Regions from separate parts of the Laceyella sacchari genome, predicted to be linked through region 2. Evidence: predicted binding sites of a transcription regulator. Region 2 holds the regulator's gene; each other region holds the start of a gene.
The links. The regulator Rex, encoded in region 2, represses fermentation and respiration genes when NADH is low (regulators of the CRP and FNR family bind a similar motif). The targets are predictions, from matches to a motif close to TTGTGAAATATTTCACAA.

Region 1: a site for Rex is predicted at 3,227-3,244, ahead of NYR52_RS11580 (cytochrome ubiquinol oxidase subunit I). Genes of this name have one in related genera too.
Region 3: a site for Rex is predicted at 2,999-3,016, ahead of NYR52_RS15925 (AtpZ/AtpI family protein). Genes of this name have one in related genera too.

The regions. Positions count from the first base shown of each region.
Region 1 covers NZ_CP103866.1:2,391,661-2,396,676, reverse strand. Annotated here, with positions in the region: gene NYR52_RS11590 (gamma-glutamyl-gamma-aminobutyrate hydrolase family protein) at 51-758, shown strand; gene NYR52_RS11585 (cytochrome d ubiquinol oxidase subunit II) at 811-1,824, opposite strand; gene NYR52_RS11580 (cytochrome ubiquinol oxidase subunit I) at 1,831-3,171, opposite strand; gene NYR52_RS11575 (VanW family protein) at 3,447-4,421, shown strand; gene NYR52_RS11570 (3D domain-containing protein) at 4,576-5,016, shown strand, end outside.
Region 2 covers NZ_CP103866.1:321,174-326,189, reverse strand. Annotated here, with positions in the region: gene groL (chaperonin GroEL) at 1-526, opposite strand, end outside; gene groES (co-chaperone GroES) at 594-878, opposite strand; gene NYR52_RS01830 (hypothetical protein) at 1,136-1,483, opposite strand; gene tatC (twin-arginine translocase subunit TatC) at 1,603-2,346, opposite strand; gene NYR52_RS01820 (redox-sensing transcriptional repressor Rex) at 2,380-3,045, opposite strand; gene NYR52_RS01815 (5-formyltetrahydrofolate cyclo-ligase) at 3,186-3,761, opposite strand; gene abc-f (ribosomal protection-like ABC-F family protein) at 3,919-5,016, shown strand, end outside.
Region 3 covers NZ_CP103866.1:3,246,393-3,251,408, forward strand. Annotated here, with positions in the region: gene atpA (F0F1 ATP synthase subunit alpha) at 1-7, opposite strand, end outside; gene NYR52_RS15900 (F0F1 ATP synthase subunit delta) at 41-586, opposite strand; gene atpF (F0F1 ATP synthase subunit B) at 583-1,071, opposite strand; gene atpE (F0F1 ATP synthase subunit C) at 1,191-1,418, opposite strand; gene atpB (F0F1 ATP synthase subunit A) at 1,463-2,242, opposite strand; gene NYR52_RS15920 (ATP synthase subunit I) at 2,253-2,648, opposite strand; gene NYR52_RS15925 (AtpZ/AtpI family protein) at 2,656-2,871, opposite strand; gene upp (uracil phosphoribosyltransferase) at 3,315-3,944, opposite strand; gene glyA (serine hydroxymethyltransferase) at 4,168-5,016, opposite strand, start outside.

The DNA of each region.
Region 1 (5,016 bases), 1.3 Mb from region 2:
TGCAATGCGCATCAGCAAACATGATAAATCCAGACTGGGGAGTGTGGAGAATGAACCCGATCATTGGGATCACGATGTCTCGGGAACACGAACAGCAACAGATTTTGTCAAGAGCATACAGCGATGCAGTCATCCAAGCGGGCGGTGTGCCCTTGTTAATCCCGTATACTACTTCGGACTCAGTGATTAAAGAGATGAGCCGGGTACTGGACGGCCTGTTGTTGTCGGGAGGAGGTGACATCGACCCCACATTGTTTGACGAAGAGCCTTTGCCGGGATTGGGGCGGATCGATCCCGACCGGGACGAGATGGAGATCGCGCTCATCGAACAATTCATTTCTCAAGATAAACCGATCTTGGGCATCTGCCGGGGGTGCCAAATCCTGAATGTTGCTTTGGGCGGAGGGATGTTCCAAGATCTTCCCTCACAAAAGAGTGACTTGTTGCAACACGCTCAACAAGCTCCGCGATACCATGCCTCCCACACGATTCATATCGAAGAAGGCACGCTTCTCCACCAAATTTATTGCAAGTCGGTGGCTAAGGTTAACAGCTTCCATCATCAAGCGGTCAGGGAAGTGCTGGCGCCCTTGCGAGTGAGTGCGGTGTCTCGGGATGGTGTGGTGGAAGCGTTTGAAAGCGAACAGCATCGATTTGTGATGGCCGTTCAATGGCATCCAGAAGAGATGGTGCATATCGATTCTGACGCTGCCAACTTGTTTTCGGCGTTTGTGGAAGCATGTCGGCAACAACCATAATCTTCGATGTGCATGCGAAAAGCCCCCCGATACTCACCGGGGGGCTTTGGAATTATTTTTCACCGCGCACATATTTGGCGTTAAACAAGAACAGCCACATCAACAGTGCGATGGAAGGGATGAGCAAGAATAAACCGGCAATAAAGGCGCCGACCAAGGCCCAACCCATGGTACTGTTTGTCAGCGCACTCGAAATGGTGACGTAATCATATAACAGATAAGGCATATGTGACATTCCGTAACCGAAGAAAGCGTAAGCGAATTGGAACATGACAAAGATAAATTGAATGCCTAAGTTCTGACGCTTCCACATCAGATAGACTGCGACACAGAAACAGAGGAAGGAAGCGCCAAACATCCAGCCAATGGAGAGAGCGTTCTCGAAATGAACCGGATTATGTTTGGATAAGCTCCAAAATACCAGCAGACTGGCGAGAATGGTAGGGCCGCTCCAGAATAACGTGTATTTGCGCAACAGCTCACGAGCAGCTGTGTCTCCGGCCCGATCAGCGTAAAAGGTGAGAAAGCTGGCGCTGATGTACAAAATGCTCACCAGAGCCAAGAACACCACGCTCCAAGAATAGGGGCTGGTCAATAGACGATCTGCGTGGAAAACCACTTCCGTGCCAACTTTTTCAATAAATCCACCTTCCGAAATGGTTAAGACGGTGGACAGCGAAGCGGGAATGAACAAACCGGTCATGCCGTACAAGAACATATACACGCGGCTCTGGCGGGCGCCGTAATTGGCAAAAGCGTAAAAGGAGCCGCGGATCGTCAACAGAATCAACGCGATGGAACCGGGAATCAACAATGCCGTGCCATAATAATAAGCGGTGTCTGGAAAGAAGCCGACGCAACCGACGACAAAAAAGATGAGAAAAACGTTGGTAACTTCCCAGACCGGCGACAAATAGCGACTGATGATGTTATTGATGATATGGTCTTTTTTGGTCAACATGCTGTAGTACGAAAAGAACCCGGCTCCAAAATCAATCGATGCCACAATCAGATACCCGTACAGAAAAACCCATAGGACCGTAATCCCGATGATTTCTAATTTCATGATCTTTCACCCCTTTTGTTCCCCTGCGAGCATGTTCTCAAGCTCCGCTTCAGCGGGTTGGTTTTTGAAGAGGCGATTGAGAACGACCAATGCGACAATGGTCAGGATGAGGTACAGGATAGAGAACAAAATAGTCATCAGCGCAACACTATCTGAGGTGGTCGCAGCTTTGTCCACACGCATGATACCGGTGATAATCCATGGCAAGCGACCGACCTCGGCGAAAATCCAGCCGCATTCAATGGCGATAAATGAGAGCGGCCCCCCAAGGATAATCGCGCTTAGCAGCCATTTGTTCCATTCGCTCCCTTTTTTTCTCCACCAACAGTACAGGAAGACGGCAGAGACCAGTGCCAGGTATACGCCGATCGCAACCATGATGTCGAAGAGATAATGGATGTACAGCGGCGGGTGGTTCTCCTTTGGAATATCGTTTAAACCGATCACTTCCGTTTTGGTTGAATTGCCTGCCAGGATGCTTAAGGCATTCGGAATTTTGATGGCGTAGTGAACTTCATTCGTTTCCTTATCCAGCACGCCTCCAAAGTAGAGGGGCGCTTCTGATTGCGTCTCAAAATGCCATTCGGCTGCGGCCAATTTGGCAGGTTGGTATTTGGCCAAGAACTTGCCGGAAATGTCTCCGGCCACAAATGTGAGCAAGGAGAAGATGAGACCGGCGATCATGGTTAACCGCAATGCTTTTTTATAATAGGCGTGCTTATTGCCGCGCAAGATATGGTATGCGGCGATGGCAGCCAACAAGAAGCCGCTGGTCAGATAAGCAGATGAGACGACATGGGCCACTTTTGATGGTGTGGCCGGGTTTAGCATGGCTGCGATGGGATCGATGTCCATCAGTTTGCCATCGGCGGCGATGGTGAATCCGGCTGGCGTGTTCATGAAAGCGTTTACCATCGTGATAAACACGGCGGACATGGTTGAGCCGATGATGATGGGAATGGAAGTCAGCCAGTGGATAATCGGTTTTTTAAACCTATCCCATGTGTACAGATAGATACCCAAGAAAATCGCTTCAAAGAAAAAGGCGAACGTTTCCATAAAGAGTGGCAAGCTGATGATGTTTCCAGCTAATTGCATGAATTTGGGCCACAGCAGGGAAAGCATGATCCCGATGCATGTTCCCGTCACCACACCAACAGCCACTGTGATGACAAAGCCACGGGTCCATCTTCGGGCAAGCAGGATATAGTGGGGATCTTTGGTGCGGATTCCCCAATATTCGGCAAGGGAGATGAAAACAGGTACCCCCACCCCGATGGTCGCCCAGATGATATGGAAAGCCAATGTCGTTTCCGTAAGTACGCGACTCCAGAATACTGAATCCATCCAATCACTTCCTACCTGTTCATTTTCTTTTTCATTATACGTTCACATAACTACTTTGTACACTATTTCACTAACTTTGACAACAAAATTCAACAAATAAACATCAAATCACATCGTAAATGTTCAATAATGAACATGAAAAATGCTCCGGGATACCGCGCGTCTAATCCGCTGCTCTCTAGCACACTTATTTATCCGGCATCACTGCTTGATTGTGAAAGGTCATAGCTTGGTTCGTTTTGGTGCACACTAAGCGAAAAAAAGGGAGTGCGGCGATGAACAAGAACATGCATGTCATTTTGCTGATTCTCCTGGTCGCCTTGTTGATCTCGATGCTGTCTGTACCTGTTGTGGCCGCGTCTTCTCCTGTGCCAGCGGCAATGGATGCCGATTCATCTTTTGCACCCACTTTGGTTTTGGAACATAAGGGTCAACAATGGGTTTTCCCTTTGCGAGACATTGGGTTTGACGGGATTGATCCCACTACATTGAACCGCACGTTGGCGCTGGAGTGGATAGCCGGCGTTCTCGAACGGGACTTGAATCGTCCTGCGCGCTCCGCTTACTACCACGAGCGACGGATTGTCCCAGAGCAAGCGGGGTTGATAGTGGATCGCCAACGCATTGAGGAGTGGTTTGATCGTATCCATGAGGTCATGGGCCAACCGCTCGCAGTTCCGGTCAACATAGTAAAACCCAGGCTGACAGCGGCGAAACTGCGGCGGTTGAAAGAGAAACAAATCGGAAGTTATCTTACTTATTACAATGAATGGAACAGAAATCGCGCGCACAATATTCATCTGGCGACAGAAGCGATTGATCATAAAGTGTTGATGCCCGGTGAGGTGTTTTCGTTTAATAAGACAGTTGGGCCGCGCTCGCAGGCCAGGGGTTACCGTCTCGCCCGCATCATTGTTAAAGGGGAATACAGTGAAGGGGTTGGCGGAGGAATTTGCCAAACCTCGTCTACTTTGTACAATAGCGTGGACAAGGCTGGGCTCAAGATTGTAGAACGGCAAAGGCATAGCAAACAAGTGGCCTATGTGCCGAAGGGCCGGGATGCCACGGTGTCTTGGGGCGGGCCGGATTTTAAGTTTCAAAACCAGTTGAACGAACCGATTTTGATAGTGGCTAAAGCCAGCAACGGCCGATTGCTCATTTCTATTTATGGGCCGGAAGAAATTCATGCTAAACCGCGAAAGGTTCCGGTTGCACCCAAACAGGCGGCTTTGCTGGAAGAAGTGGAATAAATTGTCGCGAGCGGTCATAAGCTAGGCTCCGTGGGCATAAATCTCAATTAAAATGGATGAATCTATGACAATCCTGCTAGAGTCATAGATTAGGGAGAAAACATCTGCTATAATGGCTTCATTGCTTAGGCTTTACTGCAGAAGGAGGATGTCGATGAAAAAGTTCCTTCTACCCAGCCTCGCGATGTTTTTCATCCTGCTCACGGGCTGTTCCGGTTCCTCACAAACAGTGAAAATTACTTTCAGCGATCAAGATAAAGCACTGCAATTTGAACGCTCAAGAGATACATTGGCAGAAGCGCTGGAAGGCCAAGGCCATAAGATTGACGAGTTAAAACAGCGCTACCAGCCAAGCATCGGTTGGGATCAAAAAATCGAAGGCCACAGCGAGATTACATTGAAGTGCAAGTGCAAAGTCTCCTTGCGTGTGGCGGGCAAGGACTTTGGCACCTTTGAAACCTTGCAGCCCACAGTAAAAGGAGTTTTGCAAGAGAAAAAGGTTGTTCTGACCGAGTGGGATGAGCTAAACATGCCGCTGGATAAGAAGATCATGAACGGTACCAATATCGTGGTCGATCGCATCGAGCAAAGGCTG
Region 2 (5,016 bases):
CCACGGTGATTACGCCGTCGTTGCCCACTCTTTCCATCGCTTCGGCAATCAATGCACCCGTCTCTTCGTCGTTAGCAGAGATCGCAGCTACTTGTGCGATGGAATCTTTGCCTTCGATCGGTTTTGCAATCTTTTTGATTTCGGATACAGCAGTACTTACTGCTTTTTCAATCCCTTTGCGCAGAACCATTGGGTTAGCGCCAGCAGCTACGTTTTTGAGGCCTTCGCGAATGATCGCTTGTGCCAACACAGTTGCGGTGGTGGTACCGTCCCCAGCCACGTCGTTGGTTTTGGTTGCTACTTCTTTAACCAGTTGAGCACCCATGTTTTCGAACGGGTCTTCCAATTCGATTTCTTTCGCGATGGTCACACCGTCATTGGTGATGAGCGGAGAACCGAATTTTCTCTCCAATACCACATTGCGACCTTTTGGGCCGATGGTTACTTTCACTGCGTTAGCCAGGGCATCTACCCCGCGCAGCATCGCACGACGCGCGTCTTCACTAAATTTGATATCTTTCGCCATAATCTTCCGTCCCCTTTCGTATGTAGGGTATTTAATTTATGTTAAAGCAACGCTCAGATGTCCTTCATTACTCCACAACAGCGAGAATGTCGCTTTCACGAAGGATGAGATATTCTTTCTCACCATACTTTACTTCGGTGCCAGCATATTTGGAGAAGATGACGAGGTCGCCTTCTTTAACCTCCAATGCGATGCGGTTCCCTTTCTCATCCACGCGGCCTGCGCCTACTGCCACGATCCGTCCTTCTTGTGGCTTTTCTTTGGCGGTTTCTGGCAATACAATTCCGCTAGCGGTTTTTTCTTCTTTCTCAACTGCTTCTAAAACGACACGATCACCCAATGGTTTGATCATCGTAATAACCCTCCTTCGTATGAGGTGGTATGAAATAGTTTCATGTTGTTAGCACTCGACCTCGATGAGTGCTAACATCAATTATAATGATATTCATCTCGTTTTCATTTTTCAAGTATCCACCACAAAAAAAATCTAATAAATATTGTTCCTTCCTCACACATATCAAGCGCTGGCCGGGTCGGGATATCCCGCCTAACATAAAACACCGGTCGCCCATCCTCTTCTTTACAGGCAACCGGTGTTTGCCGCTTCCCTTATTCTTGTCCGCGCTCAGGCAGCTCAAAATGATCGCCGAACGCGTTTGGATCTGTCAAATCGCCCATGTCCGCCATCTCCGGTGCCATATGATTCGGCTCCCTTGTTGCGGACGTCTGAGTCTCTGATTTTGACTTCCGCTTCATGAACTTCGTTAAGTCAATGTACTGTCCCATCTGCGTTTTGGTTTGCGACGCCAAATTAGACATGGTGACGGCCATCCCCTGTCCCTGCGCTCTGTTCCACAGCCTGCGGAGAGAAGGCGCCAACAACCACGCCAGCGCGCCAATCACCACCAACCACAGCAACGCACAACTAGAGCTACGATTTCTTCTCCAATAGTCCATGCTTTTACCTCCACCATGAGAAATTTTTCTCATGGTGAAGTGTGCCCCAACCGATGAAGGTTATGTAAAAAAACGCCGTTTGAACGGGCCACTTTAGGTAGCCCGCCAACAATGGCGTTTTACACAGCGTTATCGTCCGCCTCTTCCCGCTCCATCTTTCTCACCAAGCCAGCTGATAGCCAAATCCCCACCTCATACAAAACGATCAAGGGGATGGCCACAAGGATGTTGCTTAAAAAATCGGGCGGCGTGATCACCGCTGCGATCACCACCATGATGAAATAAGCGTATCTTCTCATCTTAGCCAACAACTGCGGCGTGATGATCCGGATGCGGGTCAAAAACAGAATGATGATCGGCAGTTCGAAAAAGATACCCAGCGGCAAAATCACCCCAAATAGAAAATTGAAGGTTTCTTTGGCCGCCAAGAGTGTGCCGAGTCCCATCAGCTGGTTAATGTTCTTCAGAAAATCAATCAAATAAGGGATGATGACAAAATAACCAAATGCGATGCCAAGCAGGAACAACCCGACCGACACGGGGATGTACAACAAAGCTGCCCGCTGTTCGCGGGGGTTCAGGCCCGGTTGGACGAATCTCCATGCATGGTACATGAGAAAAGGCAACGTCACGATGAACGCCATGATGAAGGAAATATTCATATAGATTCTCATGCCGTCTTGTAGTCCCATCGTGTTAATGGCCTGTTTTGGGAACAAGTCGCTCACTATGTAGCGGAAAATCGGCATGGAATAAAACAGGCTGATCACCAGCGCTATCACAAAAAACACCAAACACCATATGATCCTGCGCCGCAACTCCCCCAAATGATCAGACAGCGGCTGCAACTCATCATTCTTCATTTCAAGACGACTCCCTTGACATTAAATTACGGGTTACTCCTTTTCATCAGATACCTCAACGTTCTCCTCATCCGGAAAGTTTTTCAGGAAATAAATCAAGGTTTGCAGCTCAATCGTCAAATCGATATTGTGAATCCGGACAGTGGGCGGGGCAGTCAACCGAGCCGGCGTGAAGTTGAGAATGCCGCGAATGCCCGCTTCAAACAAGAAGTCTGCCGTCGCTTGGGCCACATTGACAGGTACCGTCAAAATCGCCACTTCCACATGATGCAAGGCGATCACTTCTTTGAGCCGATCCATCGAGTAGACGGGGATGCCATCGATGTCTGTACCCACTTTGCGCGGGTCCTGATCAAACCCAGCCACAAGTTTGGTATTGTGACTACGGTAAAAATTATACCGCAACAAGGCCGTCCCCAGGTTACCCACACCGATCAAAACAACGTTGGTCACCTCGTCCTGCTTCAGAAAATCGCGCAAAAACTGGAGCAAATAAGTTACATTATAGCCATATCCTTTTTTTCCCAGTTCACCGAGATACGAAAAGTCGCGGCGAATCGTCGCCGGGTCGATCTGTAGCGCATCACTCAAATCGGAAGAAGAGACGCGCTGCTTGCCGATCGCGTGTAATTTCTCCAAGTAACGGTAATACAAAGGCAAACGTTTGGCTGTCACCTGAGGGATCTTTTGTTCAGCCATGTTGTTTCCCCACACCTCCAGATATGTGAATTTCCGAACAAGAAATGTGCATGTCCAATATAACACAATCACTCATGGCATACATGGCCCCGTTTTTTCATTTCGCCATTTTGGCGGAGCTTCTCTTCCGTACCAACGGATCAGGCCCGCGCAAATGACATCTCCCTCTCGGAACTGATCAGCAGGTGCAATGGTTGATCATGAGGTTCAGGATAAACGGTTGGCACAATCTGCTCTTCATAAGCGACACCGATGCGCCAAGCCTTGGCTTGCCGCTCGAACAACCGATCATAATACCCCCCTCCATAACCCAGTCGATACCCGGCGAGATCAAAGGCGACTCCAGGCACAATGACCGCTTCCAGCCTTGTGTCTGCTACCTGCCGTTCCGAAATTGCCGGCGGTTCCAAAATGCCATAAGCCCCTACTACACACTCCTGCAAACTGCTGACTTCATACCAACTCATCCCACGAGTTTCCCTGATCACTTTCGGCAAGGCCACTCGTTTGCCTTGCTGAAGCGCGGTTTCCATCGACATCCGCACATCCACTTCATTTCGAAATGGCATGTAAAAACCAATCATGGTAGACTGTTGAAACACGGGATGCTCGATCAAACGCTGGCAGATGCGTTCTGAACTTTCTTTCATATATTCGGGAGCAAGCTGGTTCCTGAGCTCCAGTTGTCGCTTGCGCAACGTTTCTTTGTTGGACATGAGAGCTTCATCCTTCAATTTTATGTTAATCCTCATTATTTTACCAGAAAACATTTTTTCTTGTTATCTGACACTCACGCTTCCGCCAGCGAGCACGTTTGCTCTCGTTCCGCGTCTTTATTACACTGGGTAGTGAATGAATGAACGAGGTGACATCATGCTATTGCAAGCAAAACATATCCATAAATCTTACGGCGGAACCACAGTGCTCGAAGATGTCCACATACAGGTAAACGAGCATGAACGGATTGGGCTGATCGGACCCAACGGTGCGGGCAAATCCACGTTGCTCAAAATCATCATCGGTGAAACCGCCCCTGATCACGGGGAAATCCATGTGTCCAAAAAAACGCGCTTGGGCTATCTTGCGCAAAACACTGCCTTCTCCTCAGAGGAAACGATCTGGAACGAGCTTTTATCCGTCTTTGCCGATCTGTTAGATCTGGAGAAGGAAATGCGCTCCCTTGAACACGAAATGGGCCTAGAACAGGTTTATTCCGACGCTGACCTTTATCAAAAAATCACCGAGCGTTACGCCAAATTGCAAGAAACCTTTGAAGAGAAAGGCGGCTATGCGTTTGAAGCCCGCATTCGTGGGGCCTTGCACGGATTGGGATTGGGTGATTTCGATTGGAAGCGAACTCGGGTCAATGAACTGAGCGGAGGACAAAAAACCCGCATGGCTCTGGCTAAAATGTTGTTGGAAGAACCCGATCTGTTGATTTTGGACGAGCCGACCAACTACCTGGATATGCAGGCAGTCGCTTGGTTGGAACAAACATTGAGCAACTATAGCGGTTCGCTCCTCATCGTTTCGCACGATCGGTATTTCCTCGACCGGTTGGTCACTGTGATCTATGAGCTGGAACATCACCACCTCACCCGCTATGTCGGCAATTACACCAAGTACGTACAATTAAAAGAGGAAAAACGGCTACATGATCTCAAACGGTATGAAAGCCAACAAGCTGAGATTAAAAAGATGGAGGAGTTTATTCAAAAGAATATCGCCCGCGCCTCCACCACCAAGCGGGCACAAAGCCGACGCAAAGCGTTGGAAAAGATCGAACGACTTGAACGACCCGCAGACCAGCGACGAGAAGCAGCCATCCGCTTTGAAACCGCCGTGACAAGCGGCAAAGAAGTCCTAGCGGCCACCGATTTGACTATCGGCTACGACCAACCGCTTATGAGCGGGCTTTCTTTCCAGATCGAGCGCGGTGAGCACATCGCCTTGCTCGGCCCCAACGGAATG
Region 3 (5,016 bases), 430 kb from region 2:
TGCTCATAATGGTTCACCCCAATCTTTCCGTCTGTATGTTCTATCCGATTCTGCCCAGCTTCAACCCATCCTGAAAACGGGCCAACTTCGTCTTCAGGCTTCCGTCAAACAACCGGTCGCCCACTTGCACGATCACACCGCCCAGGATGTCGGAATCAACTTTTTCGGTAATTTTAATCTTCTTGCCAATAATCGGTTCAAACGCTTGAACGATCTCCGCCTTATTCTCCTCGGTGAGGGGGAACGCGGTCGTCACTTGCGCTTCAGCAATCCCTCTCGCTTCGTTGGCCAACTCATTAAACGCTTGCGCCAGGTCGAACACGATGTTCTCGCGGCGACGGTCAGCCAATACGTACAAGAGGTTCTTCGTGTATTGGTTCACATCCGCGAACAGTTTGTCAAACACTTCACGCTTCTGGGCGGAGGAAGTGGAAGGATGGCCTACCCACGCCACCAGCTCAGGGGAAGCGTTAAATGTTGCCGTCACTTTTTTTAAATCTCGCTCCACGCCATCCAAGCATTTCTGTTCTGCGGCGACCTCAAACAATGCTTTGGCGTATCGCTTCGCTACTACCGAGCTGGTCATTGCACTCTGCCTACCTGCTCGAGATAACGACCCACCAGCTCAGCTTGGGCTTTGCTATCCAGTTCTTTCTCGATCAACTTGGATGCGAGCTGAACGGACAGGGCACCCACTTCATCGCGCAAACTGGCAAGCGCTTTTTCTTTCTCGCGTTGAATTTCATTGGTCGCCTCTTTGATCATGCTCTCAGCGCGCTCTTGCGCTTTGGCGATGATCTCTTCCGCTTCACGCTCTTTTTGCGCTTTGGCGCGTTCGATGATCTCTTTCGCCTCTAGGCGGGCTTTTTCCAGCGCTTCGCGTTGCTCTTTGATGAGATCCTCCGCTTCTTTGCGGCTTTTCTCAGCAGCCTTGATCTGGCCGTCAATGTGCTCTTGACGTTGCCTCATGGTGTTCAGCATTGGACGAAGAGCGTATTTGGAAACGAGCAGCATTAAAATGATAAATGCGATAAGCTGGAATACCATCGTACCCCATTCAATACTTAACACTTGATTCACTCCCTTCAGACTTGCGGGAACTTGTGTATGCAAATTACGAATAAAAGGCTTAATCATAAGCAGACGGGGAATAGAAAAACATATTCCCCGTCATTGCATTGGTGAAGACATTAGCCGATGATGCCGAGTACAGCCATGATGCCGAAAGCAACTGCGATAATTGGCAACGCCTCTACCAAAGCGATCCCGATGAAGGTTTGGGTGAACAGCATACCACGAACTTCAGGTTGACGAGCAATCCCTTCCAGATAGCGTCCAAACACCCAAGCGTTACCAAATGCACCCGCGATAGCGGCAAAAGACAACATGATAGCACCAGCAATAATCGTCAAATCCATAATAAAATCCTCCTTAAAAATTAAATCAATTTTTGAGTCGTTGATTAATGGTCGTCAGCCAACTTTTGTGACATGTATACAATGGCCAACACTGTAAATACGTACGCTTGCACCGTTCCGACAAAGACCGAGTACGCCAACCATACGATCAGCGGTGCTCCGGTCAAGAACCCGCCTTTGAGCAACACGATGATCAGAATCTCACCGGCAAAGATGTTCGCCCATAGACGCAAGCCGTGTGTGACGGGCTTAGCGACTTCATCGATGATGTGGAGCGGGAACATCCAAGAGAATGGTTGGAAATAATGGGATGCGTACTTCTTGGGTGACTTTCTGATCCCCAGGAAGTGAGCGACAATCGTGATTGCTAAAGCCATCGCAATCGGCACGTTGATGTCAGCAGTCGGTGATTTCCACCAAGCGTAGGCATTATGATGCTCCGCTTCCTTGCCCGCTTCACCATGATGCTCTCCCGCTGCTTCAATTCCCAGGAAAGGTATGGGTTCATGGTGTTCGGTCACCACGTTAAACATGAGTCCCATCTGATTCGCGATAAAAATGAACAAAAAGAGCGTGAAAGCAAAGCCATAAAAGCGTTCGCTTGTTTTGGCATCCATGTTGGAACGGACAATACCCTGGGTGAACTCAATGATCATTTCCACAAAGTTTTGCATACCCGTCGGAACCATTGCCAAGCGGCGAGTGGCCAACATGGCGATGAGGAATACTAGGATGCAACAAATCGTCGTGGTGATCATCACAGTCACGTCCAGCTTTACTTGCAAACCCATTAAGTCAAACACTAGCTTTGGTGTTTTTTCCATGTATCCAGCTTCACCCCTTTCCTGACGTGGTTCGGAGTTTTCGAACCTCCCAAAACTCCAATACAATGATGAGTATATAGCAGATTGGCAACCCCACGACAATCGTGCGGACATCAAAATGCATCGGATATTTGAAAGCGACGAGTATCGCAAGGGCAACCATGAGATAACGATTGATCATGCCTGTTCCTCTATGTCTGGTGGAACCAGTCGCTAAAGTCGTCTCTCCTGCCAGGCGCACTTTACGCGCCATATACAAGACGTTATACAGACTGACCAACAAGCCAAGGCCTGCTCCAGCGACCATTTTCTTATACGGAGTAAGTAACCATAGGACTAAGAGTAACGCGAGGAATCCGGCTGTGAGGATCACCACTCGTCGGCGAATGGTATGCAATGGATCCATGAGGAGTTCATTCCTTCACAAATGCTTTCAAAGTGAAAAAAGCAGTGATAAAACCGCTTCCAAGCCCGACCAACACACCTGCGAGGAGCAAAAATGGTTTGGTGCCCCACAAGGCATCCAATTTGTTCCCCACCCAAGCCCCGCCCACAGTCAACAACACGATCTCCGTGCCAATTGAACTGACCAACGCGGCAATGCGCCACAGATTCGTGTCATTTTTCATGAAAAACCCCCATATGTAGGAAGGATTTCAGAAAAGGGCAGACAGCTTCCGGTTGCTTGGAATTCGTTCGGAGAATCTTAGGAAAACTTCCCTTTCCCCTGCCTATAGTAACGAAGCCTCATCCTTTTTGTCAACGTTTTCTCAAAAACATATGTGACAAAAAAGTCGTTATTTTGAAAAACGGCTTTCTGTTACTGCATTTTTATGGGTTTTGACGCCATCATAGAACAAGTCATTCACCATTTCACTATTGACATATGAACAGACGTTGTTCTCAACATCGCGTCATAAACAACCAGATCCGATTGCAGATTCCCATGCTAGAGCGATCCAACAGGTCAAATGGATAGATGCGGCTTCAACCCCCTTAAGGTCGCTCATGCGCGGGGGCACAGGCAAACGCATGTTGCGAATTGACCGCGGGCCCCGGCGCCGCCTTGTTATTATTTGGTGCCGAACAGCCGATCTCCTGCATCACCCAATCCTGGGATGATATAACTTTTTTCGTCCAGCTTCTCATCAATGGCTGCCACATAAATGTCTACATCCGGATGATCTTTTTGCACTCTGTCCACACCTTCCGGCGCCGCGATCAGGCACATCAGCTTGATCTGTTTCGCGCCCATTTCCTTCAGGATGCGAATCCCGGCCGATGCCGATCCCCCCGTAGCCAGCATCGGGTCGATCACGATCAGTTCCCGTTCACCGATATCGGATGGCATTTTTGAATAGTACTGCACTGGTTCCAATGTCTCCGGATCGCGGTACAGGCCGAGATGCCCCACTTTGGCAGCTGGAATCAATTTCAAAATGCCGTCTACCATCCCCAATCCTGCACGCAGAATCGGCACTAGCCCCAGCTTTTTCCCTTCCAAGACTTTGCACTTCGCCTTGGCTACTGGTGTTTCCACTTCCACTTCTCTAAGCGGCATATCCCTTGTGATCTCATAAGCCATCAGTGCGGAAACTTCATCCACCAACTCGCGGAATTCTTTGGTTCCGGTGTGCTTGTCCCGAATAAATGTGAGCTTGTGCTGGATAAGTGGATGATCGAATACATAAACATTCCCCATGTTAGCGCCCTTCTTTCTGTCTTGAATGTCTTCGAATTTTGTTCCCATGATAGTTAACCATAAGGTTCCCCGCGAGACAACCTTTTCTTAGATTATTATTGCCACATGTTGGGTTAAATTTCCCACGGTGCAAAAAAAGCCCTGGAAGAGGGTGCGCTACGCCACCTGTCTACACACACGAAAACCCCGAGAGCACTTGGCTCCCAGGGCTGCTCCGCTTTTTTTATTTGTTCGGGTACAGAGGATATGCACCTGTCAATTTGGCTACACGTTGTTTTGCTTCTTCATGCTTCGCTTGGTCTTCGGGGTGTTTCAAGGTCAGCGCGATGATCGCGGCAATCTCTTCCATCGCTTCCACACCCATGCCACGGCTGGTGACCGCCGCCGTCCCGATGCGGATTCCGCTGGTGACAAACGGTTTTTCCGGATCGAATGGAATCGCGTTTTTATTGCAGGTGATGCCCACTTCATCCAAGAGGTGCTCCGCTTTTTTCCCGGTCAAGCCCAAGTTGCGGACATCGATGAGCACCAGGTGGTTGTCGGTACCGCCAGAAATGAGTTCCAGGCCATGCCCTCTGAGCGATTCAGCCAAGCGTTCAGCGTTGTCCACCACCGCTTGGGAATAAGACTTGAACTCATCGGACAACGCTTCGCCGAGGGCGACAGCTTTTGCGGCGATGATATGCATGAGTGGCCCGCCTTGGACACCGGGGAAGATCGATTTGTCGATCACTTTGGCAAATTCTTCCTTGCAAAGGATCATCCCGCCGCGCGGACCGCGCAATGTCTTATGGGTGGTGGTGGTCACAAAGTCAGCATACGGCACAGGGTTTGGGTGATGGCCCGTCGCCACGAGGCCGGCGATGTGAGCCATATCCACCATCAACCGCGCCCCCACTTCGTCAGCAATCTCTCTGAAGCGGGCAAAATCGATTTGGCGCGGATAGGCACTTGCCCCGGCTACAATCAGCTTCGGTTTGTGCTCAAGTGCCATCTGGCGCACTTCTTCATAGTTGATTCGATGCGTCTCTTTATCAACGCCGTATGCAACAAATTTATACAGCTGGCCGGA